One region of the Paenarthrobacter sp. NPDC089675 genome, then DNA from elsewhere that is predicted to be linked to it. Evidence: riboswitches for the same ligand, from Rfam matches in the RefSeq annotation. Region 1 holds a riboswitch; each other region holds the start of a gene.
The links. Region 1 has a riboswitch for thiamine pyrophosphate ahead of thiC (phosphomethylpyrimidine synthase ThiC). Riboswitches for the same ligand answer to the same signal wherever they lie in the genome.
Positions count from the first base shown of each region.

Region 2: linked by a shared signal. The riboswitch ahead of thiO (glycine oxidase ThiO) and the one ahead of thiC (phosphomethylpyrimidine synthase ThiC) in region 1 are both predicted to bind thiamine pyrophosphate.
Region 3: linked by a shared signal. The riboswitch ahead of ACIPY2_RS17860 (ECF transporter S component) and the one ahead of thiC (phosphomethylpyrimidine synthase ThiC) in region 1 are both predicted to bind thiamine pyrophosphate.

Region 1 is NZ_JBIVHM010000001.1:612,434-622,923, reverse strand. It holds gene rpsP (30S ribosomal protein S16) at 1-271, opposite strand, end outside; gene ACIPY2_RS02905 (hypothetical protein) at 489-929, opposite strand; gene ACIPY2_RS02900 (VOC family protein) at 1,052-1,924, opposite strand; gene ACIPY2_RS02895 (amidohydrolase family protein) at 1,995-3,083, opposite strand; TPP riboswitch at 3,169-3,276, shown strand; gene thiC (phosphomethylpyrimidine synthase ThiC) at 3,271-5,118, shown strand; gene ACIPY2_RS02885 (alpha/beta fold hydrolase) at 5,101-5,823, opposite strand; gene ffh (signal recognition particle protein) at 5,908-7,485, opposite strand; gene ACIPY2_RS02875 (glucose-6-phosphate dehydrogenase) at 7,683-9,083, shown strand; gene ACIPY2_RS02870 (P-II family nitrogen regulator) at 9,204-9,542, opposite strand; gene ACIPY2_RS02865 (ammonium transporter) at 9,539-10,490, opposite strand, start outside.
Region 2 is NZ_JBIVHM010000001.1:264,662-275,151, reverse strand. It holds gene ACIPY2_RS01380 (glutamyl-tRNA reductase) at 1-840, shown strand, start outside; gene ACIPY2_RS01375 (SDR family NAD(P)-dependent oxidoreductase) at 845-1,831, opposite strand; gene moeB (molybdopterin-synthase adenylyltransferase MoeB) at 1,869-3,068, opposite strand; gene ACIPY2_RS01365 (TetR/AcrR family transcriptional regulator) at 3,153-3,809, shown strand; gene ACIPY2_RS01360 (DUF3107 domain-containing protein) at 3,861-4,085, shown strand; gene ACIPY2_RS01355 (hypothetical protein) at 4,119-4,421, shown strand; gene ACIPY2_RS01350 (thiazole synthase) at 4,530-5,327, opposite strand; gene thiS (sulfur carrier protein ThiS) at 5,331-5,567, opposite strand; gene thiO (glycine oxidase ThiO) at 5,564-6,817, opposite strand; TPP riboswitch at 6,810-6,929, opposite strand; gene thiE (thiamine phosphate synthase) at 6,957-7,619, shown strand; gene ACIPY2_RS01330 (ferritin-like fold-containing protein) at 7,655-8,320, opposite strand; gene ACIPY2_RS01325 (RNB domain-containing ribonuclease) at 8,362-9,834, shown strand; gene ACIPY2_RS01320 (DEAD/DEAH box helicase) at 10,112-10,490, shown strand, end outside.
Region 3 is NZ_JBIVHM010000009.1:89,928-100,417, forward strand. It holds gene ACIPY2_RS17845 (UDP-N-acetylglucosamine 1-carboxyvinyltransferase) at 1-224, opposite strand, end outside; gene ACIPY2_RS17850 (energy-coupling factor transporter transmembrane component T family protein) at 416-1,210, opposite strand; gene ACIPY2_RS17855 (ABC transporter ATP-binding protein) at 1,207-2,754, opposite strand; gene ACIPY2_RS17860 (ECF transporter S component) at 2,754-3,374, opposite strand; TPP riboswitch at 3,453-3,587, opposite strand; gene ACIPY2_RS17865 (NUDIX hydrolase) at 3,742-4,422, shown strand; gene ACIPY2_RS17870 (DUF4235 domain-containing protein) at 4,460-4,720, shown strand; gene mnhG (monovalent cation/H(+) antiporter subunit G) at 4,731-5,114, opposite strand; gene ACIPY2_RS17880 (monovalent cation/H+ antiporter complex subunit F) at 5,104-5,382, opposite strand; gene ACIPY2_RS17885 (Na+/H+ antiporter subunit E) at 5,379-5,942, opposite strand; gene ACIPY2_RS17890 (Na+/H+ antiporter subunit D) at 5,939-7,507, opposite strand; gene ACIPY2_RS17895 (Na(+)/H(+) antiporter subunit C) at 7,504-8,004, opposite strand; gene ACIPY2_RS17900 (Na+/H+ antiporter subunit A) at 8,001-10,490, opposite strand, start outside.

The DNA of each region.
Region 1 (10,490 bases):
CTTCCTGGCCAGGCAGGCCCTTGAACTTCTGCCAGTCACCGGTGATCTTGAGGATCGCAGCAACCTGCTCGGTGGGCTGGGCGCCAACGGAAAGCCAGTACTGGGCACGCTCGGAAGCGACCTCGATGTACGACGGCTCTTCGGTGGGGTGGTACTTGCCGATTTCTTCAATGGCACGGCCATCGCGCTTGGCGCGGGCATCCATGACGACGATGCGGTAGTACGGTGCGCGCATCTTACCGAAGCGCTTAAGGCGAATCTTTACGGCCACTTTTGTGGTCACTCCTGTTTCTGAAACGGGGTTGAACCCTGTGTTCTGCACCCGTGGGGCGGGCCATACTTGGGGGTTCGAAGGACAAGATACGAGCACGGAGAGAGGGGCCGCACCGATCGAGTACCTGTCCATTGTGCCAGATGGGCTGCGCAATTACGACTTGGGCACGTACACGGCATGTGGCATTGCCCACACTCGCGGCATCAAGCCGGAGTCAGGACACCGACCAGACATACAGGCCGGTACGCTCGGCGTTCTCGACGTCCGCGGCCAGCGCCGCGAGTTGCTGGACATAGCCTTTCGATTCCGCAGCGCCAAAGGGCATGTCGTCCTGCTCCGCCCAAGCGGCGGCAACGTCATCAAGCACGTTGCCCTCGCCCTCGCTTTCGTAGCTCAGCAGGTCCGCCAGTGCCCGGACCATCGCCTCGGGAACCCCCAGCAGGGCATCACTGGTTACATCGACCAACGCGAGTTCGTAATCCGCCCCGGCAGCATGGACGGCCTGCCCGGCGAGGTCGCCAAGCTGCTCGACCTCGAAGTCGGTGATGCCCTCGATCCGGACAGCAGAACCTGCCACCTCGGCGCCGCGCTCCAACGCTCCCGCCCGCTTAAGTGCTTCGTCGTGGGTGGCTACAAAAATTTCGGCAAAGCCCATGGAAAGTCATCCCGTCCCGTCGTGCTGACACGTTCCGTTGCGCAGGAGCGGGCATGCACCGCGTTGCTCCTTACCCAACACTGCCAGCCTAGCGCAGCCCGGCGCCCGCACAGCAAGCTCGCCTAGCGGACAGCAACCCGCAACTGGTTGCGCCAGGGATCCTCGAAGCGCAGTTCCTTGCCCGTGTGATGGCTTTGCAGCCCGGCCACCTTGAGGCGGTCCGCCAAGGCGGAGACGTCGTCGCCGGTGGGTAACTCGATCAGGACCTCCCCCAGCCCCAGCGTGTCGCGGCGCGGTCCGGCGCCACGGCTGTTCCAAACGTTCATGGCCATGTGGTGGTGGTACCCACCCGCGGAAACGAACAAGGCCTGCCCGTGCCAACCGGCAGTCCTTTCGAAGCCGAGCGTCTCCACGTAGAACTTTTGGGCCGTAGCTACGTCTCCCACCTGCAAGTGGACATGTCCGATCCCGGCACCTGCCTGCGCCTGTCCCGTCACGGCAGCCTCACTCAGGTACTGCTGGAGATACGCCTGGGGCGGGAGCGCCACGTTGTCCATGACTACGTTCTTTCCGTCCCACTGCCAGACCTCGCGGGGCTTGTCGTAATACAGCTCGATGCCGTTGCCCTCGGGGTCGGTGAAGTAGAAGGCCTCGCTCACCAGGTGGTCGGCACTGCCCACGAAGGCGCGCGGCTCATACTGGGCAGCCGTGGCGATCGTCGCTGCCAAAGAGGGCTGGTCCTCGAACAGGATCGCAGTGTGGAAGAGACCCGCCTCGCCCCGGCCGGGGATCTGCAAACCCGCAGCCGGCGCAAGGTGCACCACCGGCTTGCCCAGGCGCCCCAGATAGAGGCCGCCATCCTGCTCAGCCACCACCTGCAGGCCCAGGGCCCGCTGGTAGTAGTCACTCATGAGCTTCATGTCGCCAACCTTGAGCATCACAGTGCCCATGGTGAGTTCGGCGGGTAACAAGTCTTGGCTGGATGTGGTGTTCATGCGATGCTCCGGTACTAAGGCGGCCGCCGTTCGGCGCGTTCTACCTTACCAAATTACTTGAAGCTTCAATTTATTCCCAGTCGACGGTCCTCCCCCGCAGAACCACGTTCTTGAGTTCGGCGACCGTGGCCAGGTTCAGTCTGGGATCGTCCCTGCACAGCACGACGTCGGCACTCCCGCCTTCGCTGATGCCCTCGGCTCCCAGCCACTTGCGCGCGTCCCAGGCGGCGGCGTTGAGAACAGCGGCCGGCGGCAGGCCGGCGTCGTGCAGTTCCAGCATTTCGTCAGCAATCCGGCCGTGCTTGATCACACTGCCGGCGTCGGTTCCCGCGTAGATGGAGACCCCCGCCTCGAACGCTTCAAGGACGCGCTCGCGCCGCCGCTCCCAGAGCGCGGTCATGTGGCGGGCATAGTCGGGGAACTTGGGCCGGGCTTGCGCGGCAATGTCCGGGAAGGTGGCGATGTTGACCAGGGTCGGGACGATCGGCACCCCTTGTTCGACCAAGCGTGGAATGTGCCGCGGCAGCAGTCCCGTGGCGTGTTCGATGCAGTCGATGCCGGCGTCGAGCATCTGGTCCATGGTCTCTTCGGCAAAGCAGTGTGCAGTCACCCGGGCCCCTTCGTCGTGGGCCGCTGCGATGGCATCTTTGACTACCGCCGCCGGGAAGGAAGGGGCAAGGTCGCCGAGGCCGCGGTCAATCCAGTCACCGACCAGCTTGACCCAGCCATCGCCGTCGCGCGCCTCCTTGCGGACCGTTTCCACCAGCTGCTCCGGCTCAACCTCGTGGCCGAGGCCACGCAGGTAGCGGCGACTGCGCGCGATGTGCCGACCGGCACGGATGAGCCGCGGAAGATCGTGCCGCTGCTGCACCCAACGGGTGTCGCTTGGGGACCCCGCATCCCGGATCAACAGGGTGCCCGCCCGGAGGTCGGCCTGGGCCTGACCGAGGGTTGTGGGCTCATCCACTTGGCCACCTGGACCGAGGCCGATGTGGCAATGGGCGTCCACAAAACCGGGCAGGACCCAGCCATCCAGCACTGCGTCCGGCTTAGCGTGCGGACGCACGAAAGTCAGCCGGCCGTCCACGGACCACAGCCCCTGCCGTTCTTCATTGGCTGCCACCAGCACGGGACCACTGAATTCAATGATGTTGGCCATGGCAGAAGCCTAGTCCGCCGTCGAGTGCCCCCACATGCCCGGTGACTCATGACTGCGGCCACCCGCAAGGCTGTGGTAGCTTCGTCTACGACCACACGGGGGCCCCTGCAGGGGCTGAGATCGGACTGACGCAGTCTGCGACCGTTGAACCTGTCCGGGTAATGCCGGCGAAGGAAGTGAGTAATCCTTGAGCACCACAGAAACACAGCACAGCCCTGCCCAAAACCAGCAAGTTCCTGCTGAAGTCGACCCGGTGACAGTCACGCAATCGCTGAAGTCCCATTCGTTGGCCTGGCTGGAAGATTCCGTCCATGGCATCCGTGTGCCGGTGACCGAAATTGCGCTGGAGTCCTCGCCCAACGGCCAAGCCAATGACCCACTCCAGGTGTACCGCACCGCCGGACCCGGGAGCGATCCCGTAGTGGGACTCGAGCCTTTCCGGGAAAAGTGGATCATGGAGCGCGGCGATACCGAGGAATACACCGGCCGGGAGCGAAACCTGCTCGACGACGGCAAATCCGCCGTCCGTCGTGGCGCTGCCTCCGCAGAATGGAAGGGGGCGCAGCCCGTCCCGCGCCGGGCCATCGAGGGCAAGCGAGTCACGCAAATGCACTACGCGCGGAAGGGCATGGTGACCCCCGAAATGCGGTTCGTGGCCCTGCGTGAGAACTGCGACGTTGAGCTGGTCCGCAGCGAAGTGGCCGCGGGGCGGGCGATCATCCCCAACAACATCAACCACCCCGAGTCGGAGCCGATGATCATCGGCAAGGCGTTCCTGGTGAAGATCAACGCCAACATCGGAAACTCGGCCGTCACCAGCTCCATCGCCGAGGAAGTCGACAAATTGCAGTGGGCCACCCAATGGGGGGCGGACACCGTCATGGACCTGTCCACCGGCGACGACATCCACACCACCCGCGAATGGATCATCCGCAACTCCCCTGTTCCGATCGGCACGGTTCCCATCTACCAGGCCTTGGAAAAGGTCAACGGCGAGGCCAACAAGCTGACCTGGGAGATCTTCCGTGACACCGTGATCGAGCAGTGCGAACAAGGCGTGGACTACATGACCATCCACGCCGGAGTGCTGCTGAGGTATGTGCCGCTCACCGCCAACCGCGTCACGGGCATCGTCTCCCGCGGCGGTTCCATCATGGCCGGGTGGTGCCTGGCCCACCACGAAGAGAACTTCCTTTACACCCACTTCGATGAGCTCTGTGAAATCTTCGCCCGGTACGACGTCGCGTTTTCCCTGGGAGACGGCCTGCGCCCGGGCGCTACGGCCGATGCCAACGACGCCGCACAATTTGCCGAGCTCGATACTCTGGCGGAGCTGACCGAGCGCGCTTGGAAATACGACGTGCAGGTCATGGTGGAGGGTCCGGGGCATATTCCGTTCCACCTTGTCCGTGAGAACGTCGAACGCCAACAGGAACTGTGCAAGGGAGCCCCTTTCTACACCCTCGGACCGCTGGTTACCGACGTCGCTCCCGGCTATGACCACATCACCTCCGCCATCGGCGCCACTGAGATCGCCCGCTACGGCACGGCGATGCTTTGCTATGTCACGCCGAAGGAACACCTTGGGCTGCCCAACAAGGACGACGTGAAAACCGGCGTGATCACCTACAAGATCGCCGCGCACGCCGCGGACCTTGCCAAAGGACACCCTGGCGCGAACGAACGGGATGATGCCTTGTCCAAGGCCCGGTTCGAGTTCCGGTGGAGGGACCAATTCGCGCTTTCCCTGGATCCGGTCACCGCGGAGTCTTTCCACGACGAAACGCTCCCTGCGGAACCGGCCAAGACGGCCCACTTCTGCTCAATGTGCGGCCCAAAGTTCTGCTCCATGCGCATCAGCCAGGACATCCGGGACGAGTACGGCTCGGCCGATGTCCAGGCTGCCATCGCCGGCGTGTACAGCGGAATGCGGGAAAAGAGCGAGGAGTTCCTGGCCTCCGGCGGAAAGGTCTACCTGCCGGAGCCTTCTGTCCCCGGGCAACCGGTGGTCAGCAGCTCAAGAGGCCTGGACTGACATCGATCGTGCAACATCGGCAATGAACGAACGGATGTACCGGTCACCTTCGGCAGAATCCTGAGGCCGGTGCCCTCCGGCCGCAATGCGGTGGAGGGCGCCGGTTTCCTGCAGGTAAGCGGCGATTTCCTCGTAGAGCGGTTCCCATCCGCCCGTCAGCACAAGGGTGGGGACACCGGGCACGATCTCCAGGGGAGCTTCCCATGGCGGCGCCTGCAGCCGCAGCCTCCGTGCCGAGCGCCGGGCCTCGGGAGTGTCACGCCCTCCCGTCGCAGCCGAGAAAGCGCGCCGGAAATATTCGCGTTCGTAGTCGGCGTCATTGAGCTGCTTCCGGACATCGAAAAGCGGCTGCATGAGGGTGCGGTATGCCGCTGTTGCTGGAAGTTCCGCGGTCAGGGACAAACAAGCAGGTTCCACCAGGACCAGGGAATGAACCAGGCCGGGACGTTCGACTGCCGCCAGCATTGCCGAAACAGCCCCCTGTTCGTGGGCGACAACGTGCCCGCCGCCCGCCGAGGCAAGCGAGTCCAGCAGGATCCCGACGTCCGTTCCGACGTCGGACTCCACAGGCTCAGCCACGGGATCAAAGCCGTGGCGGCGCAGGAAAAGTGCGTCATAAGACAACGCCAGCCCGTGCTGTTTTGGCCACGCCGCAGCACCGAAGGTGTCCAGGCCATGGACCAAAACCACGCGCTGCTTGTGCATTGGATAAGCCTATTCCACGGCACTGACAACCCTGCTGACCGGCCGGCGGGATCGCCGTGGCGACCCGCCGGCCAGTAAGGGTATCTACTTACCCAGGAACTTGTCGAAACCCTTGGGAAGGTTCAGCGAAGAGGGGTCGAAATCCGCGGCACCCTGGCCAAAAGCTGCACCCTTGGGCGCAGAGGCTGCTGCCGCGCGCTTGGCCTCCGCCTCGCGGAGTTCCTGCGCCGCCTTGGCCGGGTTGCCCGAGCGGGCCTTCTTCTTGGGAGCGTTCTTTCCACCCTTGCGTCCGCCGCCCGGGCCGCCGAGGCCAGGCATCCCGGGCATTCCCGGCATCCCGCCACCCTGGGCCAGCTTCTTCATCATCTTCTGCGCTTGGGCGAAGCGCTCCAGGAGTCCGTTGACTTCGGATACGTGCACGCCCGAGCCCTTGGCGATACGGGCGCGGCGTGATCCGTTGATGATCTTGGGCGCGACCCGCTCGTGCGGCGTCATGGAACGGACGATTGCTTCAACGCGGTCGATCTCGCGCTCGTCGAAGTTCTCCAGCTGCTGGCGGATGTTCTGGGCGCCGGGCATCATCATGAGCATCTTCTTCATGGAGCCCATGTTGCGGATCTGCTGCATCTGGGCGAGGAAGTCGTCCAGGGTGAAGTCTTCCTGGTCGGCGAACTTCTTCGCCATCCGGGCGGCTTCTTCCTTGTCCCAGGCCTTTTCAGCTTGTTCGATCAAGGTCAGGACGTCGCCCATGTCCAGGATGCGTGAGGCCATGCGGTCCGGGTGGAAAAGCTCGAAGTCGTCGAGGCCTTCACCGGTGGAGGCGAACATGACCGGCTTGCCCGTGACGGACGCTACCGAAAGCGCGGCACCGCCGCGGGCGTCGCCGTCGAGCTTGGACAGCACGATGCCGGTGAAGTTGACGCCTTCATCGAAGGCCATGGCCGTGTTCACGGCGTCCTGGCCGATCATGGCGTCAATGACGAAGAGGACTTCGTTGGGGATGATCGCTTGGCGGATGCGCCGGGCCTGGTCCATCATCTCGGCGTCGACGCCAAGACGGCCGGCGGTGTCCACGATCACGACGTCGTGCAGCTTCTGGCGGGCCTCGGCTACACCAGCCTGGGCAACGGCCACCGGGTCACCGGCGGGGTGCTCAAGCTCCGAGGTCGCACCTGGGTGGGGAGCGAACACCGGAACGCCGGCACGCTGGCCAACCACTTGGAGCTGGGTGACGGCGTTGGGGCGCTGCAGGTCACAAGCAACCAGCAAGGGGCTGTGACCCTGGGCCTTGAGCCACTTGGACAGCTTTCCAGCGAGCGTGGTCTTTCCGGCGCCCTGGAGGCCGGCAAGCATGATGATGGTGGGCCCGTTCTTGGCCAGGCGGATACGCCGGGTTTCCCCGCCAAGGATCTCCACGAGTTCCTCGTTGACGATCTTCACGATCTGCTGCGACGGGTTCAGCGCGCCCGAGACCTCGGCGCCGAGGGCACGCTCGCGGATCCGCGCAGTGAATTCGCGGACGACTGTCACGGCTACGTCCGCATCCAGCAGGGCGCGGCGGATCTCCCGGACGGTGGCATCGACGTCCGCCTCGGAGAGTCGGCCCTTGCCACGGAGGTTCTTGAAGGTTGCTGTCAACCGGTCAGAGAGTGAATTGAACACGCGCCGTGCACTTCTTTCGATGGTCTGCGGATGGCGGCCAATGCGGACCGCCGGAGTCCTGACGTTTCTTGCCCCAATAAAGCTGTTTCGACCCCAACTGGACTGAGTCAACTAAAAAGTCAACCAAAAACACGCCAAGCAGGGGACTCGACTATCTAGGGTACCAAGTCGCGTCGGCAAGATGGCATGCTGGCACAGTGACCAACAAAACAACTGTGAAAACGTTGCTTATCCTCGGCGCGTCCGGGGACCTGACAGGAAGGTTGCTGCTCCCGGGCCTTGCGGGACTGCTGGCGAGCGGACGCGCTGCCGGTCTGCGGCTCGTCGGCGCAGGCTCGGACTCCTGGACTGCCGAACAGTGGCGGACGCGGGTGGACGAGGCCTTCGCAGCTGCGGACGCAAAGGCCGACTCCGCCGGAAAGGAATCGCTGGCCGCCGTCGCCGGTTCAACCGCCTACCACCAGGTTGACGTCACTGCGGATGGCCCTTTGGCCGAACTCTTGTCCCGGCTTGAGGGACCGGTGGCCATCTATTTCGCGCTTCCGCCACAGGTCAGCCAAAAGGCCTGCGAAGTCCTGCGCCGCGACCAACTGCCGCCAGGAACCCGGCTGGTCATGGAAAAGCCATTCGGCTCCGGCCAGGAATCAGCCCACGAACTCAACAGGACGCTGGCCACGCTGGTTTCCGAGGACCACATCCACCGGGTTGACCACTTCCTCGGAAAAGCCACCGTACTCAACATCCTGGGCTTGCGTTTTGCCAACCGGTTCCTGGAACCGGTCTGGAACCGGAACCACGTCGAAAAGGTTGAAATCATCTTCGATGAAGACCTCGCCCTTGAAGGCCGGGCGCGGTACTACGACAGTGCGGGCGCCCTCCGGGACATGATCCAAAGCCACCTGGTCCACGTCCTTGCCCTGCTCGCACTGGACGCCCCTGCCACGCTCCATGAGCGGGACCTCCGCGACGCGATTGCCACCGTCCTGCGTGCCAGCAACGTGAAGGCACCCTTTACGGAGACTACCCGGCGCGCGAGATACACCGCCGGCACGCTGGGCGAGCGGTCCGTTCCGGACTACACGGCCGAGGAGGGCGTCGATCCCGCACGCAATACCGAAACCCTCGCCGAGGTGGAGGTCAGCGTGGACAACTGGAGGTGGCAGGGCGTCCCGTTCATTCTCCGGTCAGGGAAGGCGCTTGGCCGCAAGCGCAAGGAGGCGGTCATCACGTTCCGCCCGGTCCCGCACCTGCCCACTGGATTTACCGGCGTGGACTCCCCCAACCAACTGCGCATCGGGTTCGGACCCGACGTCCTGGAACTGGACGTGGACGTCAATGGTCCAGGGGACGTCTTCAGCCTGGACCGCGCCAGCCTGGTTGCCGAACTGAATGCGCCTGACCTGCTTCCCTACGGTGAAGTCCTGGAAGGCATACTGACCGGCGATCCGTTGTTGTCCGTGCGCGGCGACACGGCCGAAGACTGTTGGCGCATCATCGAGCCGGTCCTGCAGGCTTGGGCGGACAACAACGTCCCGATGGAGGAGTACGACGCCGGAAGCGCCGGTCCGGCGGGCTGGTCGACCAACGCGGACAGCTGAGCAGGCCCGGCCGCCCGCCGTCGTCGGCTGCCGTTCGCACGGGTCCGGAAACGACGGGAGCGGAAACGAAAAGGGCCGGATACCACGAGTGGTATCCGGCCCTTTTCGTTTGGCTGGGTCCTAGATCGCGGCTGCTCCGCGTTCTCCGGTCCTGACCCTTACTGCTTCATAGACATCCACTGTCCAGACCTTGCCATCACCGGCGCGGCCGGTGTTGGAGCTGGCGATGAGGACATCCAGGATATCGTCGGCCTGCTCGTCGGTGGCAAGGACCTCGATCCGGATCTTGGGCAGCAAGTCCACGTTGTACTCGGCGCCGCGGTACACCTCGGTGTAGCCGCGCTGCCGGCCGTAGCCGCTTGCTGCGCTGACCGTCAGACCCTGGACCCCGTAGGCTTCCAGTCCTTCCCGGACTGCCTCGAGCTTCTCGGGTCGGACGATCGCGGTGATGAGCTTCATGCCTGGACACTCTCCTTGCCTGCGGCGGGGGTCTTTGATTCTGCGGTGGACTCGTTCTTGCCGGTGACCAGTTCGTGCAGCGGCTGGAAGGTGCCACCGTGGCCGTTGACGCCGAACTCGTAAGCGGTCTCAGCGTGGAGGCTGAGGTCGACGCCCACGTTCTCCTGCTCGGTGGAGACCCGGAAGCCCATGGTCTTGTGGATGGCGAAGGCGATGATGGCCGTCATGACGGCGGAGAAGACGATCGCCACACCGGCTGCTGCGAGCTGTGCCCACAGCTGGGTGAAACCGCCACCGTAGAACAGGCCGCCCGCAGTGACGCCTTCGCTCGGAGTCGCAATGAAGCCGATGGCCACGGTACCGATGATGCCGGAGACCAGGTGGACGCCTACAACGTCCAGGGAGTCATCGAAGCCCCAGCGGAACTTCAGGCCAACGGCAAGGGCGGAGGCCACACCGGCGACCACGCCGAGGCCGAGGGCACCGACGGGGCTCACGTTGGCACAGGCCGGGGTGATGGCAACCAGACCGGCAACCACACCAGATGCTGCGCCGAGCGAGGTCGGGTGGCCATCGCGGATCCGTTCGGTGACAAGCCAACCAATCATGGCAGCGGCAGGGGCCGCGAGGGTGTTGATCCAGATCAAGCCGCCCTGTTCAGCGGTCGTTGCGGCACCGCCGTTGAAGCCGAACCAGCCGAACCAGAGGATTGCCGCACCGAGCATGACGAACGGGATGTTGTGCGGGCGGTGGTTGGGATCCTTGCCGAAGCCCCGACGGTTGCCAATGATGAGCACCAGGACAAGCGCAGCAACACCGGCATTGATGTGCACCACGGTGCCGCCGGCAAAGTCGATGGCCGGGCCCAGGGCCTTTCCGATCTCGCCTTCAGGACCAAACAGTCCTCCACCCCACACCATGTAGGCCAAGGGGGCGTAGACGAGGGTG
Region 2 (10,490 bases), 350 kb from region 1:
CGGGGCTTGTCCATCGTTTCGGTGGCACTGGACCTCGCTACGGACCTCTCGGACAACGATGACTGGTCCAGCAGGAAAGTCGTCGTCTTTGGCACCGGTGCCTACGCAGGCGCCACCATGTCGCTGCTGCGCGAGCGCGGTTGCACCGACATTTCTGTTTACTCATCGTCAGGGCGCGCTGAAGGTTTCGTCGCCACGCGCGGGGGCACAGCACTCGACGCCGATACCCTCGCCGCTGCCGTGGCCGCAGCCGACGTCATGATTGGCTGCAGCGGTTCGGACACCCGGGTTGAGGCAGATGAACTCCGCAAGGTCAGGGCAGGCTCCGGCAAACCGCTGATCGCCATCGATCTGGCACTGACGCATGACTTCGATCCCGCCGTCAGTGAACTGGAGGGCGTGGAGCTCCTGACCCTCGAGTCCGTCCGACTCGCCGCGCCACAGGAGCAAGCGGAATCCCTCTCCCAAGCGAGCGCAATCGTCAGTGATGCTGCCAAGTCCTTCGAATCCGAACGCGAGTCACGGTCCGTGGATTCCGCCATCGTCGCACTCCGCCGGCACACCATGAACGTGCTGGACTCGGAAATGGAAAAAGTCCGCGCCCGGCACGGCTGCACCGCCGCTGCCGAAGAGGTGGAGTTCGCCCTCCGCCGTATGGTCAAGCAACTCCTGCATATCCCCACGGTCCGCGCCCGCGAGCTGGCAGCCAAGGGGCAGCAGGAGGAGTACGTCGCAGCCCTTGAAGCCCTGTACGGCATCGAGGTTGAACAGCCGCAGGCAGCACCTGCCGCCAATGAATGCCCGGTTGACCACCAGCAGCTCCGCTCCGAAACCGCCTGATACCTCAGGCGAAAGCGTTCACCCCCGTCATTTCGGCGGAAAGCTCCCACAGCCTTTGCGCATCTGCCCTGTTGACCGCGTGCGCATCCACACCTTGGTATCGGGCCAGTGGCGATTCAGGATCAGTAGGCCTCGCGATATCGCAGTCCTCGCAATAGACGCCTCCTTTTCCTGCCAACGCAGGAGACGTCGCTGCCCATACTGACGTTGCCGCGCCCTGCTCAGGCGTCTTGAATCCCTCGCGCAGGTTACCTTCGGCATCCATCCATCCGGCGGCCACCATTTCTTCCCTGGGCAGGTGCCGCTGCAACTCGGTCATGATGCCTCCCGGGTGGACCGCGAAAGCGCGCACCCCCGCCGATTGCCCAAGCCGGTCCAGTTCCACTGCGAAGAGCGCGTTGGCGGACTTGGCCTGACCGTACGCCTTCCATTTGTCATAGCCCTGTTCGAAGTTGACGTCTTCAAAGCGGACAGGGGAAAGCTTGTGGCCGGTGGAGGACAGGGACACCACGCGGGCACTCCCGGAAGCCGCGAGGGCAGGCCACAGCAGATTTGCCAGCGCGTAGTGGCCGAGGTGGTTGGTGGCGAACTGCGATTCCCATCCTGGCCCAACCCGTTGCTCGGGGCTGGCCATGATGGCTGCGTTGTTGATGAGGATGTCCAAGGTGGGGTGCCCCGCCAGGAACGACGCAGCGAAGTCCTTGACGCTTGCCTGGTCCGCGAGATCAAGCTCCGCTGTTTCCACCCCGGCCAACCCCGCCTGCCCCAGTACTTCACGGGCATGTTCCAGTCGTCGCGCCGGGACGGTCACGTTGGCACCGGCCGAGACAAGAGCACGCACGGTTTCCAGGCCCAGTCCTGAGTAGCCACCGGTCACAATGGCGTTGCGGCCGTTCAGGTCGATTCCGGAAACGACTTCCATGGCCGTTGACCAATGGCCGAAACCGGAGTCCAGGGGTTCTTGCGGGGTAATGGTCTGTTCTTCGCTCATGCTTGAGCTTCCCAGACGCCGTAGCACGCCGCAACGGTCAGTAGACGGGCTTCTCCGGTTCGATCTCCCGTACCCAGGCAAGGATGCCGCCGTCGAGGTGGCTAACGCGGTCGTACCCGGCCTTTTGCGCCGCGGCCAGGACGGCGGCCGAGCGTGTGCCGGCCTTGCAGTGGAACACGATATCGCGGTTCTGTGGCAAGTCCACCCACGCCTCTCCCGAAAGGATCCGGCCTTGGGGGATCAGCACTGAACCCTCAATGTTGACGATGCTGTGCTCCCCGGACTCACGGACGTCCACAAGGTCGAAGTCCCGCTCCCCCGCTGCCCGTTCTTCCAGCATGCGTGCCAGTTCCTTGGCGCTGACGGTGTGGGCCTGGTCCGCTGCCGCCGGAGGCGTTACGCCGCAGAAGGCCTCATAGTCGGTCAGTTCGGTGATGGGCTCCGCTTCCGGGTCCTTGGACACCTTGATTTCCCGCCAGCTGCCGCCGAGCGCGTCGAAGAGCGCCACGCGGCCAAGCAATGAACGCCCGACGCCGGTGATCAACTTGACGGCTTCGGTCACCATGAGCGAGCCGACCGCCGCGCACAGCATGCCGAAGACGCCGCCCTCGCCGCAGGAGGGGACGGAACCTGCAGGCGGCGCTTCCGGATAGAGGTCCCGATAGGTGGGTCCGTGTCCTGCCCAGAAGACGCTCACCTGCCCGTCGAACCGGAAGATCGAGCCCCACACGTAGGGCTTGCCGAGGATGGCCGCGGCATCGTTGACCAGGTACCGGGTGGCGAAATTGTCTGCGCCATCGAGGATGAGGTCATAGTCCGCAAACAGTTCGAGCGCGTTCGTTGAGTCCAGCCGCTCATTGTGCAGGACTACGTTGACCAGTGGATTGAGCTCGGCGATGGCCTTGCGGGCCGACTCGATTTTGGGCGTACCAACGTCTTGTACTCCGTGGATTACCTGGCGCTGCAAATTGCTCAGGTCCACCACGTCGTCGTCGATGATGCCCAAGGTACCTACCCCGGCAGCGGCCAAATAGAGCAGCGCCGGCGACCCCAGGCCCCCGGCACCGATGACGAGGACTTTCGCATTCTTGAGCCTGCGTTGGCCCACGGCACCGATTTCGGGAATGATGAGATGCCGGGAGTACCGTTCCACCTCTTCCTGCGTCAGTCCGGCGGCAGGTTCAACGAGGGGCGGCAGGACCGCAGGCGCGGGGTTAGCAGCAAGAATTGAGGCCATACCCCAATGTATGCCTGCCGATGCCGCCCGGTCATATTACCCACCGGTACAGTGGTCATAACTGCAAAGGAAAGGCGGCAGACTGTGGCTGACGGCGCACGGGCAAACAATGGGGCACCAGCAAAACAGGAACGGACCGGTTCCACCCGTTCTGCAAGGTTGCCGCGGGACGAGCGCCGGGCACAATTGCTCAATGCCGCACTGGAAGTCTTTGTTTCCAACGGCTTCCACGGAGCCGCGATGGACGAGATCGCCGAGACGGCCCACGTGAGCAAGCCCGTGCTGTACCAGCACTTCCCCTCCAAGCGGGAGCTGTACATGGCCCTGCTGGACAGCCACCTCGCGGCCCTGACCCAACTGATGCTGACCGCCCTGAACTCCACGACGGACAACAAAGAGCGCGTCAAGGCCGTCATGCGGGCCTACTACAAGTTCATCGCCGACGACGACCAAGCTCACCGCTTGGTCTTCGAATCGGACCTCATCAACGACCCCGATGTCAGTTCACGGCTGGAAACGTTCAACAAGACCTTTGCCGATGCCGTGGCCCACGTCATTGCCGAGGATACCAAGCTGCCCCCGCTTGAAGCCCAACTGCTGGGCCGCGGCCTGGCCGGAATGGCCCAGGTCAGCGCCCGCTACTGGCTCGAAACGGACGGAAACCTCGACCTCGATGTGGCCAGCGATCTGATCTATCGTTTAGCTTGGCGCGGAATCAGTCGATTCCCCAAAGAGTCCTAGGCTAGAAATAAAGGACAAACGTAAATTCCTGATTGGCTTGGAGGCCTCGCTGTGGAAGTAAAGATCGGCATTCAGAACGTCGGCCGTGAAATCGTGCTCGAATCCGCCCTCGACGCAGAGGCCGTGGCCAAGATTGTTTCGGACGCACTTTCCAAGGGTTCCGAGCTGCGGCTGACCGACGAGAAAGGCCGTCAGGTAATCGTTCCGGGCAGCGTGCTTGGATACGTTGAAATCGGCGCCGAAGAAGTTCGCCGCGTCGGCTTCGGCGCACTCTGACCCCGTCTTTCCAACTGCCGCTAAGGAGTTCCCGTGCTTTCACTCGTCGTGATGGTTTTTGCGACCCTCGCCACTGGATTCCTGGTGTGGGCAAACGACAAGCGCCACGGCAAGTACGGGATCGCCCTGCCCGCTGGCATATCGGTGGGCGTTGGCGCCTTGAGCTGGATAGTGTTCATCGCCGCAGGGCTGGGTTACCAGCCGGGTCTTACCTGGATCCCCTGGGTTCTCCCCATCGTTTTGGGGACGGCAGCGGCAGCGGGGGTGGTGGTATTCCTCGGCAGGACGCGCACTGCCCGGGATACAGCGGAGCTCACCAAGGCCCTCCGCCTCTAGCAGCCGGGTTGCAACCCTGAAAAGCAAAGAAAGAACTGTGACCACCGCCCTTCCGGGCAGTGGTCACAGTCAGTTAAACAGTGATCGCAGTTAGTTAAGCGCCATACGTCAGAGGAACTCGGCGCGGCCTTCCATAGCTGAAGACGCGAGGGCATGCTCGCGTCGCGGAATGCGTCCTGCCTGCCTGGCAAACCGGCCGCCGATGACGGCGTGGCGGAACGCTTCGGCCATTTGCACCGGGTTTTGGGCCCTCGTGACGGCAGTTGCCAGCAGGACGGCGTCGCAGCCAAGTTCCATGGCAAGGGCTGCGTCCGACGCCGTCCCGATCCCGGCATCCAACACCACCGGCACGGAGGCCCGGGAAACAATTACTTCGATGTTGTGCGGATTCAGGATGCCCAGGCCGGTTCCGATCGGGGCGCCAAGCGGCATGACGGCCGTTGCGCCGAGGTTCTCCAGCCGCAGGGCAAGGACGGGATCGTCGTTGGTGTAGGCAAAGACCTTGAAGCCCCGGTTGACCAGTTGCTCCGTGGCGTCCACGAGCTCCACGGCATCGGGCAGGAGCGTGTGTTCATCCGCGATGACCTCCAGTTTCACCCAGTCGGTCTCCAGTGCTTCCCGCGCCAGTTCAGCCGTAAGAATGGCGTCCTTGGCCGTGAAGCAGCCGGCAGTGTTCGGCAGCACACGGATGTTGTTGTCCACCAGCAGTTGGAACAGCGATCCGGTCTCGGCCGGTGAGTACCGTCGCATGGCTACCGTGGTGAGTTCGGTGCCAGACGCCACCAGGGCTGCGCCCAAGCCATCCAGGCTCGGTGCTCCGCCGGTCCCCATGATGAGCCGGGAGGTGAGTTCCACACCGTCAATGACCAGCGCGTCGGTCCGTGCTTCGATGTTGGTGGTGGTCATGGTTCAGCCTCCCTGCACTGCGGTTACGAGTTCCACTTCATCGCCGTCGGCCAGGCTCGTGGCCGCCCACTGGCTCCTGGGCACTACCTCGGAATTGCGGGCGACGGCGACACCCAGCTTCCCGCCGTCGGCAGCCTGTCCCCGGTGGTCCAGGTCGCGGCCGGTGACCGCCGTGATGAGCGTACTGACCGAGGCGCCCTCCGCGACTGCGTGGTCGGCGCCGTTGAGTTTGATGTTCATGCGGTTTCCTTGCTGCGGACGTTGGTGGTTGAAGAGGAGTGGCGGGCGGAGGCTGTGTTCTGGAAGCGGTCCGGCCGGAATCGGGCCCAGCGGGCCTCTGCCCTGCCGCTGATCAGCGATCCCACGATTGCGGCCGCGACCGGGGTTAGGAGGACGCCGTGCCGGAAGAAACCGGTTGCGATGACGAGGCCCTGGACGTCGCCGTCGAGCCCGGCCACCCGGCCCAAGAGCGGAGCGTTGTCCGGCGTTCCGGGCCTGGCCCGGGCCGTGGCTTCCAGCAGCTCAAGCTCGGCGACGGCCGGCACCAAAACCTGGGCGTCGCGCAAGAGCTGGTAGACCCCGCCCGCCGATACGGCGTTGGAACCGGATGAGAGCGCGTCTTCGCGTTGCGTGGCTCCGATGACCACTGTTCCGTCCTCCCGCGGGACGATGTACACGGGTACCCCGCGAACTATACCGCGAACAGTCGAAGTCACGAGGGGCCGAAGGCCATCGGGGACCCGCAACCTCAGGATGTCCCCGTAGACCGGCCGCAGAGGAAGTTCCAAACCCTCCGGAAGGCTGCCAAGAGCGGCGGCGCCAAGACCGTTTGCAACGATCGTCTCGGCGGCCATGACCACTTGCCCGGAACCGAGCTCCGCGCCGACCACGCGTTGGTTGTCCCAAACGAGCCTGCTCGCCGGCTCGGCAAGGTGGAATCCCTCGCGGGCACCGGGAACCCAGGTCGCGTCATCATTTGTGTGTGCGCCGAGCCCGGCGAGGATACGGGAGGCAAGCCTGCGGGGGTCCACCTGGTGGTCCGCCGGGATGTCGAACGCGCAGGAAATCTGCGGGCTGAGGAGCGGCTCACGCTCCCGGGCCTGCCGAAGGAGCAACGGCTCAACGTCCAGCCCCGCTGCCAACTGTGCAGAGCGGAGATCTGCGAGCGCCCTACGGTCGGCAGCGTCGGCACCCACGGCAAGTGTCGACGTCGTGCGGTACCCGGACTCAGGCACCGACCCCGGAAGGCCCTGCACGAAAGCGGGCCACAACTTTGAGGATTCAAGCATCAGCTCCAAGAGGTCTTCCTCTTGGTAGTGCAGCTCACTGACGGGTGCCAGCATGCCCGCGGCGGCAAAGGTCGCTCCACCGGCCGGGCGGGGATCGATGAGGACCACGGAGCGGCCGGACACGCGGACTTGGTGGGCTATGCCCAGGCCGACTACGCCTGCGCCGATGATGGCTACGTCTGCTTGGATGGCTTCTGCCATTGGTTTCCTTCCCTACGCCGGTATTAACCGGATCAGGTCAAGCGGTCGGCGCTGAAGCCCTCTCAGCCGGACGGTCACAAAGACGTGCGTCACGGCTCCCGCAGTACGTGCCCAGTTTAGAGGAACTACTCTGGTTTCCATGATTGAGCCTGACCTCCTTTCCACTGCCCGCCTCTACTTGTGCACCGATGCCCGCCGGCGGCAGGGTGATTTCGAAGACTTCGTCGACGCGGCATTCGAGGGCGGCGTGGATATCATCCAACTCCGTGACAAGTCCCTCGAAGCCGCAGAAGAACTGGAACTCCTCGAGGTCCTGGGGAAGGTGGCCAGCCGGCACGGAAAGCTGTGGGCCGTCAATGACCGGGCCGATATTGCGCGTATTTCCGGGGCACCGGTGTTCCATGTGGGTCAAAAGGACCTGCCGCTGCCCTCTGCAAGGGAGCTGCTCGCGGAATCGGCGATCGGCCTTTCCACCCATTCGCCCGAGCAAGTGGATTCCGCGCTGGCGGCCTCCCGGGTGCCGGATGGTTTGGACTACTTCTGCGTCGGTCCACTGTGGGCTACGCCCACCAAACCGGGCCGCGCGGCCGTGGGATTGGAGTTGGTCACATATGCCGCGGAAGCCGTAAAGCGATCGGGTAGGCAACTCCCCTGGTTCGCCATCGGGGGCATCGACCACAGCAACGTGGACCAGGTGGTGGCGGCGGGCGCCAGCCGCATCGTGGTGGTTCGCGCCATCACCGAAGCGGCGGATCCGACGGCGGCAGCCAAGTCCCTGCTTGAGGCGCTGGATGCCGCCTGAGCAACCCCGGACAACGGGACGACAAACAGGACAGGCTAGGCGCTGAGGCCCAGCCCCGACATCCTTTTGGCGTGCCGTTCAGCAAGCTCGGCGGTGATGCTCCGCAGTGAGGCGCGGGCGTCGTCGCCCCGCAGGACGGGTCCAAGCTGGGGATGCTCTTGCCCTACCCTTTGGGCCTGCGTGAAAGCTTCCGCCACGAGACGGCGCCCCCAGAGGGCCAGGCGCGAAGCCAGGCGCGGATCGTCCCGCAACGCCCGTGCCAGCAGAACCCTGAGAGCCTCGGTGGCATGGTCCGCCGAGGCTACCTGGCGGACAAACTGCTGCGTTCCGGCGTCGAGGAATCCGGCCAAGGTGCGGTAAGAATCGGCGGAAACAGTGTCTATGACGTAGGCCTTCATGACCGATTCGAACCAGTCCCCGGAAGCTGTCCGCTCGTGAAAATGGTCGAAGGACTGTTGGAAGGGCAGCATGGCGTCTTCGGGATCGAGTCCCATCTCCCCCAGCCTGGCTCCGATGGCCGCATAGTTGCCGAAGGCGCCTACGGCGATCTTGGCCAGCATGGCCCTTTCACCCAGCGTCGGTGCCAGCAGCGAGTCGGCGGACAACCTTCCGAAGGCCGACAACTCGCCGTAGGCCATCGCACCGAGCAGTCCGCCTGCGAGCTGGTCCTGCGGAACCCTGCCGGTTGTCGAGGTGCCCATCCTTCAAGACTATCCGCCGTTTTGGGGCTAGTCTGACTTTCGTGTCACATCACCGGATAGCGCCCAACGTCGACGATTCTTCCGACCAGCTCGCAGCCTCACTGGCTGCCCTCAGGACCGAACTGGAGCTGCCCGGCGACTACCCGGCAGAAGCCGTGGCGGAGGCACGCGACGCGGTTGAACGCCATGGCCTGCCTGACCGGGACCTGACGGACGTTCCTTTTGTGACCATCGATCCCGCAACCTCCACGGACCTGGACCAGGCCCTCTTCATCGAACGTTCGGGCGAGGGCTACAGGGTGCTGTACGCGATCGCTGACGTGCCGTCCTTCGTGCTGCCGGGCGGTGCGCTGGATGCCGAAACCAGGCACCGGGGGCAGACTTTCTACGCCCCGGACGGACGGATTCCCCTCCACCCGGAAATCATCAGTGAACACGCCGGAAGCCTTCTCGCGGACCAGGACTGCGCCGCGTTCGTCTGGGAATTCCAGCTCGACCCAAACGCCGATGTGACGTCGGTGTCCGTTGCACGGGCTGCGGTCCGCAGCCGTGCCAAGCTCAGCTACAAGGGCGCCCAGGAACAGATCGATTCCGGTGCTGCACTGCCCGTGCTCCAACTGCTGAAGGAAGTGGGCCTCAAGCGTGTGGAACTGGAACGGAAGCGGGGTGGTGCCAGCCTGAACATGCCCGAACAGGAGATCGTCCAGGCCACCGGGGGTGGCGGCTACAAGATCGTGGCGGCACCGTCGCTGCCCGTGGAGGACTGGAACGCCCAGATCTCCCTGATGACCGGGATAGCCGCGGCGCGCCTGATGCTCGATGGCAAAGTGGGAATCCTCCGGACCATGCCCGAACCGGATGACCGTTCGCTGCTGCATTTCAAGCGGCAGACCCAGGCCCTGGGCAAACCCTGGGACGGTGAAGTCTCCTACGGCGAATACCTCCGGACCCTCGATGCTTCGGATCCAAAACAACTGGCGATCCTCCATTCGGCAGGTACCCTCTTCCGCGGCGCAGGCTATACACCGTTTGACGGCGAGGTGCCTGAGGACGTGATCCAGTCGGCCATCGGAGCTCCCTATGCCCACACCACGGCTCCCCTCCGCAGGCTGATCGACCGGTTTGTCCTGGTGATCTGCGAAGCACTGAGCAATGGCAAGGACATTCCCTCCTGGGCCCGCGAAGCCCTGCCTGCCCTTCCGGAAATCATGGCTTCCTCCGACCAACTGGCGGGCAAGCTGGAACGGCTGGCCCTGGATACCGTCGAGGCCGCGTTGGTGGCAAACCATGTGGGCGAGGAGTTCGACGCCGTAGTGATCTCCGGTTCCAAGCCGGCAAACGGAAACGGCAACGGCGGGTCCAACGGCAACGGACCGTACGGCACCATCCAGATTGCCGAGCCCGCCATCACCGCCCGATGTGACGGGGAACTTGAGTCGGGAACCGAAGTCCGGGTCAAGCTAGTCAAGGCAGATATTGCCGCCAGGGAGATCCGTTTCCAACTGGTTGGCTGAGGGCCACCACAGCGGCGATCCGGGGTTTCGGGCTGCCAGAGGATAGACTGTGCGTGTAGTAATGGATGCCCGGTCGTTGATTCAGTTAATTTTTGAACTCAACAAGCCCGCCCCTACGCGATCTTGAGATGTGCCCGCTGGTCCCCAGTGCCAGTACTTAGATAGCCCGCGATCGGCTTCCACTGGAAATGCTTGTGCGCACGTTCTGCTCCGGTACGGCTTTGCCGCCGCCGTTGAGCATGCAGCGCCAATGCCCAAATGAATAAGGAAACTCCCTGTGAGTGAATTGCACACCCATGAAGTCCTGACGGACTCCACCGGAACCGAATCCATCGAACCCGAGGAAACGATCACCTCGGACGAGACGCCCCACGAGCTCGAAGAAAAGTCGTTCGCGGACTTCAACGTCCGCGCTGACATCGTGGATTCCCTCTCCGACGCCGGAATCACCCATCCCTTCCCCATCCAGGCCATGACCCTTCCCGTGGCCTTGGGCGGCCACGACATCATTGGCCAGGCCAAGACCGGCACGGGCAAGACACTTGGCTTCGGCATCCCGGTCCTCCAGCGCATCGAAGGCCGCGACGACGCCGGTTACGCGAAGCTGGCGGTCCAGGGCGCCCCCCAGGCACTCATCATCGTTCCTACGCGTGAAC
Region 3 (10,490 bases), on a different contig from region 1:
TGGGTCATTTGGGGCCGGCCGACTTTGACGATTGATCGCCCAAAGATCGCCTCCAGCCGTTCGATCATGCGGAGGCTCAGGTTTTGCTTTCCCTGTTCCATGCGTGCGACGGCGCTCTGGCTGGTTCCCAGCTCAGACGCCAGCTGACCCTGCGTCCAGCCCTTTTCGTTGCGGGCGTTGCGGAGCAGGAGGCCTACGTGTTCGGCGGTGGGTTGCTGCGTCATACCCAAGAAATATCACAAATGAGCTAGAAGTGACGCACATATCGCCGTTTCAGCGGTAAAGGTCACACCATACCCGATCCGTGCGATATGGAGTTTCGACGCCGGCACTCACCGGCGGGGCGCCCGCACTCGCCGCCGGGGTGCCCGCACGCACCGCCGGCCGGACCAGTGCCAACGGTCACCCAACGGCACTAGCGCCAGACAAAAGTCCACGTCCCGGCGCCCACGGCCGTCAGTACTGCAGCGGCTGCAATCAGCACACCTCCCAGCAGGACCCACACGTCCAGCAGGGAGTACGTGGATTCGCGTGCCCAAGTACGTTTGCCGCCGCCGAAGCCGCGGGCTTCCATGGTTACGGCCAGCCGGGAAGCCCTGCGGACGGCTTGGACAAGGAGCCCAAAACTCTGTCCGAGCGTGGCCTTCGCACGCTGCCACGGGCTGCCCTGGGAACCCACGCCCCGGGCCCGGCGGGCCATGCCGATGGTCTGCCATTCCTCCGCCATCAAGCCCACCAGTCGCATGGCAGCCAGGGAACCCAGCACAAAGCGGTGCGGCAGCCTGGCCTTCTGCGCCAGCGCGTCGGCCAAGTCCGTAGGGTCGGTGCACGTCATCAGCAGGATTGCCGGCAAGGCGATCGCCAAACCGCGCAGCATGAAACCGAGCCCCAGCTGGAGGGAACCGTCGCTGATAGACCAGAGTCCGACGTCGAGCAGTACAGCGCCGCTGTCCGGTGCGACGATCGCTGTACTCCAGCCGCCGATCGCTGCCGCGACGATGAGTGGCCATGCGCGGACCCACAGGAGCCGGATCGTCAATCCGGCGAGCGGAAACAAGGCAAGTTCGGCCACGAGGGCGATCGACGCCGAGACCCAGTCAATGGAGAGGGCCAGCACCATCGAAATCAGGAAAACAGCCACGAACTTCGCCAAGGGGTTGGCCCGGGTCAACAGGGCGTGGTTGCCGTTCAGGCCCAAAGTGTCCCTCATGCCGCACCGGCTTCCTGCTTTTCAGCCGTGTTCACCGGGGCAAGCCGCAATTCCGTACCACCAAGGACTGCACTGAATTCCTGGTCATGGGTCACCGAGACCACGGCTGTTCCCTGGTCGAGCAACTCGGAAAGGAACGACGCCAGTTCCGCCCAGGTGTTGGCATCCTGCCCGAACGTCGGCTCGTCCAGGATCAGCACCTTGGGGTGCGCAGCAAGGACGGTGGCAACGGACAACCTTCGTTTCTCGCCGCCGGACAGTGTGTACGGGTTTGCATCCACCAAATGGGTCAGGCGCAGCCGCTCAAGTAACTCATCCACGCGCTCTTCGCCATGGCCCAAGTGCCTGGGACCAAACATGAGCTCATCCAGGACCTTGCCGGTGACGAACTGGTGCTCTGGCTCCTGGAACACCGTGCCGATGCGGGAGATCAGTTGGTCCGCTTTCCACTTGAAGGGATCGATTCCGGCGCCTTCCGAAAGTTCGACGGCGGCAGAAACCTGGCCTGCCACCGGCGCCAGAAGTCCGGCCATCGTCAGTGCGAACGTGGACTTCCCGGCGCCGTTGGGCCCGGTAATGGTCAATGCCCGACCCGCCCGGACCTGGGCACTCACTCCGGCTTGCACAGGAATCGGCGGGATGGTTTTGAAGCCCTTCTTCCGGGGCTTCTCGCGGGAGACCGCAAGGTCCTGGGCCGCAAGAAGGAGCTGCGCCGGCCCTTCGGGGGCAGTTGTCCTGGCGCGTGTCCGGGGAACGTATCCTGGCACCCACACCCCGGCCTCGATGAGCATCGTACTGGCCTCGGCCAAGACCTGGTCCGGAGCCCCGTCCAGCAGCACACCGCCGCGGGAATGTCCGGGCTGCAGGACCACGATCCTGTCCACCAGGTCCTGCCACACAGACACCCGGTGCTCCACCACAACCAACGTTGCGCCGGTCTTGTCCAGGCAGCGGCCTACGGCATCCCGGACTTCCAGGACGCCTGCCGGGTCCAGGTTGGCCGTCGGCTCGTCCAGGAGGATGAGCCCGGGACGCATCGCCAGGATCCCAGCGAGGGCGAGGCGCTGCTTTTGCCCGCCGGAGAGTGCCGCCGTCGGGTGGTCCAACGCCAGGCCGTCACCGGCAGCGGTGCGTAACCCGACGTCGTCGAGCGCTTCATGCACGCGCTCCCAAATCACCTCCCGCGGGACGGCGAGGTTCTCGGCACCGAACGCGACGTCGTCGCCAACGCGGGACAGAACCACCTGAGTTTCAGGATCCTGCTGCATCAAACCGGCACGGCCGCGCTGTTCGCGGGGTGCCGCGCCGTCAATCAGGAGCGAGCCCGTCTCATCCGAATCGTCTTCCTCGTCCCCGAGGACGCCCGCGAGGGCGTGGAGGAGCGTCGACTTGCCCGCCCCCGACGGTCCCAGCAGCAGGACCCGTTCACCCGGCTCGATGCGCAGGTCAAGGTCCTGGATGGCGGGCGTGGACCGGCCGGCATGCCGCCATCCCCAGCCTTCCGCGGAGATGGCAGCCGGCCGGACCCCAGTGGACCCCGCCATCAGTTGAAGACGGGCTCCGACGCGGCCTTCCGCGAGGCGAACGAACCCAGCACGCCGGTGGTGGCCAGGCCGCGGGTTGCCACCCAGGACAGGGCACCAGCAATGATTGCACCGGAAATCGTGCAGAACGCGATATAGGCCAGCTTGTCGACGGCTTCGTAAGCGATGTTCCAGCCCCAGGGGAGGAACGAGTCGTTGAGGCCGCAGAAGAGGCCGGCACCGGCACCTGCCAGGAGCGAGGTGGGAAGGTTGAACTTCTTGTAACGGAACGCCGCGAAGACCAGTTCCGCTCCGAGGCCCTGCAGGATGCCGGAGATGAGCACCGTGGTGCCGTACTGGGAGCCCATGATGAGCTCGCCCGTCGCAGCCACTGCCTCGCAGAAAAGTGCGGCACCGGGCTTGCGGATGATGAGCATGCCAAGGACCGCGGGGATCATCCAGCCGCCGGCGATGAGGCCGGTCAGGGGCGGGTAGGCCGCGTTCATCGGGATGGATACGATTGCGGCGCCCTGGGACCAGGCCCAGAAGATCACGCCGCCGGCGATGGCGATCAAAGCTGCCACCACGATGTCTACAACACGCCAGTTGTAACTGGTCTTCTTCACGCTTGCCGTGGTCATTTCTTTGCCTCCTGAGGTTACAGGAGGGGAAAGTGCTCCCCGGATTCCCCGGCCGGCCTGCGCCGTCCGGTCCCGGACACTCTGAGAAGCTCGACTCCCTTGCGCCGGTACTAACCGGATCAGGTTCGAGGGTCTGCGGCTGTCCGCACTCTCAGCGCCCTCGCGTCTCTGCATCCCTGCAGGTTCGACGGCGGCGCTCCCCTGTCGTTATCAATCCGCCCTTATGGGCGTGGTTCAGTTTACACCTGCCGTCGATTGCGGGGCAGGTGCTTGGTCACAAACCCGTTGCGAGGCCCGCCCTACGCGCTATCCCCCGACCATAGGGCGCAAACCGGGCCCCGCAACGCCCGCCTGCGAGAATGGGAGCATGACGGATCTTCCAGGTTCAGAAACCCCAGTGGCACAACCCCGCCTGGCGGCAAGCGTCATCCTGCTCCGGAATGCATCCGACGGGCTCGAAGCGTTCGTCCAGCACCGCGTATCCACCATGGACTTCGCGGCCGGCATGGTGGTCTTCCCGGGCGGCCGGGTGGATCCTGCGGACGCAGACGGGTGGGACTACCCCGCCGGGCTTTTGGACAGTCACGCAGTGCATTGGCGGCTGAGTTCCCTTGCGAACGGCGATCCCGGAACCCCGCAGAGCCGTGCCGGGACTGTCCTCGCCGCAGCCATCCGGGAGGTCCGGGAGGAAGCCGGGCTTGATCTCCAAGCCTCGGAACTCAGGCCCTGGGCCAACTGGATCACTCCCGTGGACATGCCCAAGCGCTTCGATACGTTCTTCTATATCGCCAAGCCCGCTCCGGACGCCCAACCCCGGCACCAGACAACGGAGGCCTGGCAGTCCCTTTGGATGCCCGTGGACGGGATCCTCGCGGCGGAAGCCGAGGGCCGGTTAAAGCTCATGCCACCCACGTATTACCTGCTCAAGGAGGTCTCCGGATTTGAGTCCGTGGAGGCACTCTGGCACGCGGACCATGAGGTTGTTCCCGTACTGGCTCCCCCGGGTTCCCTTACTGCTTTCCTGAAGGAGCGCGAAACCCGCCGCTAGGCAGGAACCGGCAGCCGCGTGAGGTTAGGCTGAGGGCATGAACTTCTTCTTCAAGCTTCTGGGCGCGGGCGTGAGCCTCGGCGCGGGTTTCGTCGGCACCAAGCTGGTCAACGCGGGCTGGGAAAAAGCCACGGGCAACAAGCCGCCCAAGGGCAACGACGACATGGAAACGAGCCTGCGCTCGGCGCTGACTTTCGCTTTGATCTCCGCCTTTGTGAGCACGCTCATCCAGGTGCTGGCCAGCCGTGGCACGCAGCGCGCGATCGCCCGTTTCGCCAAGTCCCAGGACATCGTCTAGCGGGGAACCCTTACCGGTCGGAGTGTTCCTCGGCTGCCCGCTGGACAACAGCTTCCAACTCGTCCGTGGTCAGCAACTCACGGTGCCCGTGCTTGGTCCGGTAGGCGGAGCGGCCAACCATGTGGGCAGCCACTGGAGCCGTAAGGAGCTGGAATATCCAGGCCACCAGGAGCACCGGCCACACCCACCACGTGCGCATTTGAAGGCCGATGGCGGCAAGCATGAGGAAGAGGCCAAGTACCTGCGGCTTGGTGGCTGCGTGCATACGGCTCATGAGGTCGGGAAACCGCAACAAGCCGATTGCCGCTCCAAGGGACATGAGGGCTCCGACCACCAGGAACACTGCAGTTACAGCATCTATGACGGCATCAACGCCGGTCGCGTCAGGAGTCATTGCTCCTCGCCCTCCTCTCCGCCACGAAGCGGGCAACAGTCACCGAGCCGATGAAGCCAATGACCGCCAGTGCCACCAAGAGCATCAGGTTGTTCAAATGCCGGTTCACGGCCATGTCCACTGCCAGGGCAGCTCCCAGGATTGCCAGCAGGACGTCGGAGGCCAGCACGCGGTCCAACAGAGACGGACCGATGGCGATCCGGATGATTGCTCCGGCGGCCGCGAGGCTCAGCACCACAGCGGTGATGACCAGGACAAGCTCTTTCACAGTGCTGCACCTTCCACTCGTGCCGGTTCGGCCCGGAGCGCTTCGACTTCGACCCGCGTTCCCATGATCCGGATCAGGCCTGCCTCTATGTTCTGTACCTCCTGGCGGATCTTCCGCACGTCCTCTTCCCCGTAAATGTTGAGCGCGTGCAAGTAGAGCGTGGAGGTTGAGCGGTCCACTTCCACCACCAGCGAGCCGGGAATGAGCGAGATGACGTGACCTGTCGCCGTCACCATCAGGTCGGAGTGGCTCCGCAAAGGAACAGCGACGATCGCGCTGCGCATCCTTGGCCCCTTCACGACGGCCAAGTAGAGGACATGGAAGCTCGCTGCGGCCACCTTGCCCAGGAAAACGAAGGCGAACTGAACAGCCCTGAACACATTGAACCGTCCGCTGAGTTCCACCGGAGGCAAGTAGAACAGCTTGGCCACGAAGATAGCGATCAAGGCGCCAAAAAGAAGGTTGCCGGGGCTGAAGTCACGCCACAGCGCGCCCCATACGATCACCAGCCAGATCAGCAGCGGGAGTTCAGTGCGGAACGAGATGGGCTTACGGCTCATTTGGCACCCCCTGGCTGGGCCGCAGCCGGAACCTGCGCCGAGTCTCCCAAGACCGAGTGGATATAGGCCGAACGGTCAAGCATGATCTCCGCAGACCCGCCGGCCAGCTTGAACAGTGGTCCGGCAAAGACGGTGAGGGCCACGCCGAAAACCACCAGCGCCGCCGTCGAACCAACCATGGTCCGCGGAAGGACGCCGACGTTGCCGGGCGTCTTCAGGACGGGGTCGGGGAACTCCGCGTCCTCGGGCTTGCGCCAGAAAGCCCTGTTCCACACCCGGGCGATGGCCAGCAGGGTCAGGAGGCTGGTGACCACGCCGCCCACCACCAGGATGATCGCCAGCGGGGTTCCCAGCTCGACGCCCGCCTGAAGAAGTCCGAGTTTCCCAAGGAATCCGGAGAACGGCGGAATACCCGCGAGGTTCATGGCCGGGACGAAGAACAGCAGGGCCAGCAAGGGCGAAAGCTTGGCCAGTCCACCAAGCCGGTCAATGGACGAGGATCCACCGCGACGTTCAATCAGGCCGGTGACCAGGAACAAGCTGGTCTGGACCGTGATGTGGTGCGCCACGTAGAAGACCGCCGCGCCCAGGCCGGTGACGGAGGACATGGCCAGCCCGAAGACCATGTAGCCGATGTGGCTGACCAGGGTGAACGACAGCAAACGCTTGATGTCGCTCTGGGCCAACGCACCAAGTATGCCCACCACCATGGTCAGCAACGCCACAATCATCAAGGGCGTATTGAGGGTGTCTCCGGGGAACAGCAGCGTCTCCGTGCGGACCATGGCGTACACGCCCACCTTGGTCAGCAGGCCAGCGAACACTGCCGTTACGGGGGCAGGAGCGGTCGGGTAGGAGTCAGGCAACCAGAAGGACAGCGGGAAAACAGCCGCCTTGATGCCGAACGCCACCAGCAACATCACATGCAGGAGGTTCTGCGTCCCTTGGTCCAGCTCGGCCAGTTTGATGGCCAGGTCCGCCATGGTGATCGTCCCCGTGGCTCCGTAGATCATGGCGATCGCGATCAGGAACAGTACTGAAGAGACCACCGACACCACCACGTAGGTCACGCCTGCGCGGATGCGGGGACCGGTACCACCCAGGGTCATGAGGACATAACTGGCGGTCAGGAGGATTTCAAAGCCGACGTACAGGTTGAACAGGTCGCCCGTCAGGAACGCGTTGGACACGCCGGCCACAAGGATCAGGTATGTGGGGTGGAAGATCGAGACCGGCGCTTCCTGGTCGCCATCGGCCATGCCTTGGCCAGTGGCGTAGATCAGGACCGCGAGGCTCACCACGGTGGAAACCACCAGCATCAGGGAGGAGAACTGGTCCACCACCAGCACTACGCCCCAAGGCGGCAGCCAGCCTCCGAGCGTCACGGACGTGGTACCACCGTCCCACACCGAGAACAGGAGGAAGCATTCCAGCAGCAGCGTCAGGCTCAGGATGCCGATGCTCACCGTGCGCTGCACAGCTGTGTGGCGAATGAGCACGAAAGCCAGCGCGGCCCCAAAGATCGGGAGAAGGACAGCGAGCGGCGACAGGTTGGCGAGATTCACGCGCTGCCTCCTTCCCGGCTTGATGCCGTTTTGGGGGTTTCCGTGGCCTCTGGATGCAGGCGTTCTTCCGGAGTGGACGGGGTGATGGCGAACTCGGAGGTTTCCAGCGGAACGATGGCGTCATCCTCGGCGTCGAAACTCGGAGTCTTGGCCACGCGGCGGTCTTCGAGGTCGTCCTGGATTTCATCCTGGCGTGCCAGTGCCCAGGTCCGGTAGATGATGCCAAGCATGAATGCCGTGACGGCAAAGGAGATGACGATGGAGGTCAGGATCAGGGCCTGTGGCAGAGGATCGTTGTACGCACCCGGGCTGGTTTCCTTGCTGAACAGCGGTGCCAGTCCCGCGTACCCGCCGGTGCTCAGGATGAGGATGTTGGTGGCATTGGCCAGCAGCATCAAGCCAAGCAGGACGCGCGTGAGGCTGCGTTCCAGGATGAGGTAGATCCCGCAGGCATACAGAATGCCCATGACGATCAGAAGGGTGAGGTTGATGCTCATGCGTTATCCTTCCCCGCGGTTACTGTCTCGCTGTCCTCGGAGATGTGCGCTCCCTTTCCTTCGAAGTGCTCGTCGATTTCGGCGCCGAGGCTGCGGAGCACGTCCAAAGCCAGGCCCACCACCACGATGTACACGCCGATATCGAAGATTGTGGACGTGACGAATTTGATGTCGCCGAACACGGGAAGCCAGAACTCGATGATTGCGCTCTGGAACACTTGTCCGCCAAGGAAGAGCGGCACGAAGCCGGACGCTGCCGCCGTCGCAAGCCCCGTCCCCAAAAGGGTTCCTGCGCTCACTGTCGCGGCCTCGCTCAACTCGAACCGGCCCCCGGCGAGGTACCGGATGGTCAGCGCCAATCCAGCCGTCAGGCCGCCTGCGAAGCCGCCGCCGGGCAGGTTGTGGCCGGCCAGGAGGAGGTAGAGGGAGAAAACGATCATCGAGTGGAAGATCAGCCTGGTGACCACCTCGAAGATGATCGAACGGCGTTCGGGGGCAAGAGTGCGGCCGGCCACAAGCCAGGCGTCGCGTGCCACGTCGCTGAACTTCCTGGCCACGGCCAGGGACGCGCCGTCGCGGGAATCGTGGCCTGTGTCAGGGCGCCGCCCGACGCTGCCTTCCGGTACTTCCGCCGCGGTCCTGATGCGGTCGCCGCGGCTCCTGACGAAGATGAGGCTCGCGACGCCGGTGGCAGCCACCGCGAGGACCGAGATCTCACCGAATGTATCCCATGCACGGATGTCCACCAGGGTCACGTTGACCACGTTCAGGCCGCCGCCGCCCTCGTAGGCCAGCCTTGGGAAGTCCAGGGAGATCGGCGTTGCCACGCGGGCGCCCATGGCATGAATGGCCACGAAGATCATGGTGATGCCGAAAGCCGCTCCGACGATCACGCGGATTACCCGCAGCCGGCCGCCGGTCCTGTCACGGAGCTCGGCCGGAAGGCTGCGCATGGCCAGCACGAACGCCACCAAGACGATCGTTTCCACGAGCATCTGGGTCAGGGCAAGGTCCGGGGCGCCCTGGAGCGCGAAGATCAATGCGATGCCGTAGCCGGTCACTGAAACCATGAGTACGGCAAGGAAGCGTTTGTTGGCCCGGACCGCGGCAAGGGCTCCCACCACGATTCCCACTCCCACGATGATCTGAAGGGGGGAGTTCGGGTCAAGGAGGTATATGCCGTCAGGCAGGGGCTTGTTCGCAGACAACATGGCCGCGAGCGGAACTGCGAAAGCGACGGTCAGGATTACCGTCAGGTAGAAGTAAAGGGAACCGCGCTGGGTGCGGCCGGTGACCCAGACGGCAATGTCATCGAGTGCTCCGATGGTGTGCTGGTACGCACGGTCGCCATCGATCCAGTCGGGTACCAGGCCCTGCACCCGGGACACGACGTTGCGTCCGTAGAACATGGCCGCGCCAACCCCGAAAGTGATCGCTGTCAGTCCCAAAGCGGGCGTGAAGCCGTGCCACAAAGCCAAGTGTCCGGCGTCGGGAGCTCCTTCCCTGCCAGCGAATAGCGCAGCGTAAGGCTGGATCCACGCGTCCACCGGCAGCGGCCAGAGACCGTAGGCGATCGTCAGGAAGCTCAGGACGGCCGGCGCCGCGAGGAATGCCGGTTTGATGGCCTTGAAGGGGGTGGGCTCCACGCCCGGTTTGGTGGCGAACGCTCCCCACATGAAGCGCGCACTGTATGCGAAAGTGAGGATGGATCCCACCACCAGGCCAACTACGATCCAGGCTGCCCAAGCGGGAGCTTTATGCGCGGTGGCGTAATGAACGAACGTCTCGAACACCGACTCTTTGGCCACGAATCCCGCCAAGGGCGGTACGCCAGCCATTGACGCGGCAGCGATCGCGGCCACCACGCCAAGGGCACGCGAGGAGCGGAAGACGCCGGAAAGCTTGCGGATATCGCGCGTGCCGGACTGGTGGTCGATGATGCCCACCACCAGGAACAACGTGGCTTTGAAGAGGCCGTGCGCCAGCAGCAGCGCAAGGCCGGCCAAAGCGGCGTCGGGCTGCCCGAGGCCCACCACCATGGTGAGGAAGCCGAGCTGGCTGACGGTGCCGTACGCAAGGATGAGCTTGATGTCCGTTTGCCGGAGGGCGCGGTAGCCACCGATGATCATGGTGGCCAGCCCAAGGCCCATGACCAGCGGCAACCAGAACTCCGACGCCGCAAAGCCCGGCGCCAGGCGGGCCACGATGTAGATGCCTGCCTTCACCATCGCTGCCGCGTGCAGATAAGCGCTGACCGGCGTGGGGGCCGCCATGGCCCCCGGTAGCCAGAAGTGGAAAGGAACCAGCGCGGATTTGGTGATGGCGCCTACCAGGACAAGTACGACGGCGGCAGTCACCGCTCCTTGCATCGGTCCGCTCATGAGCGTCCCGGCTTGGTCCAGGATTGCGGATATGCGGTACGTTCCTGCGGCTTGGCCAAGGATGATCAAACCCACCAGCATCGCCAGGCCGCCGGCTGTGGTGAC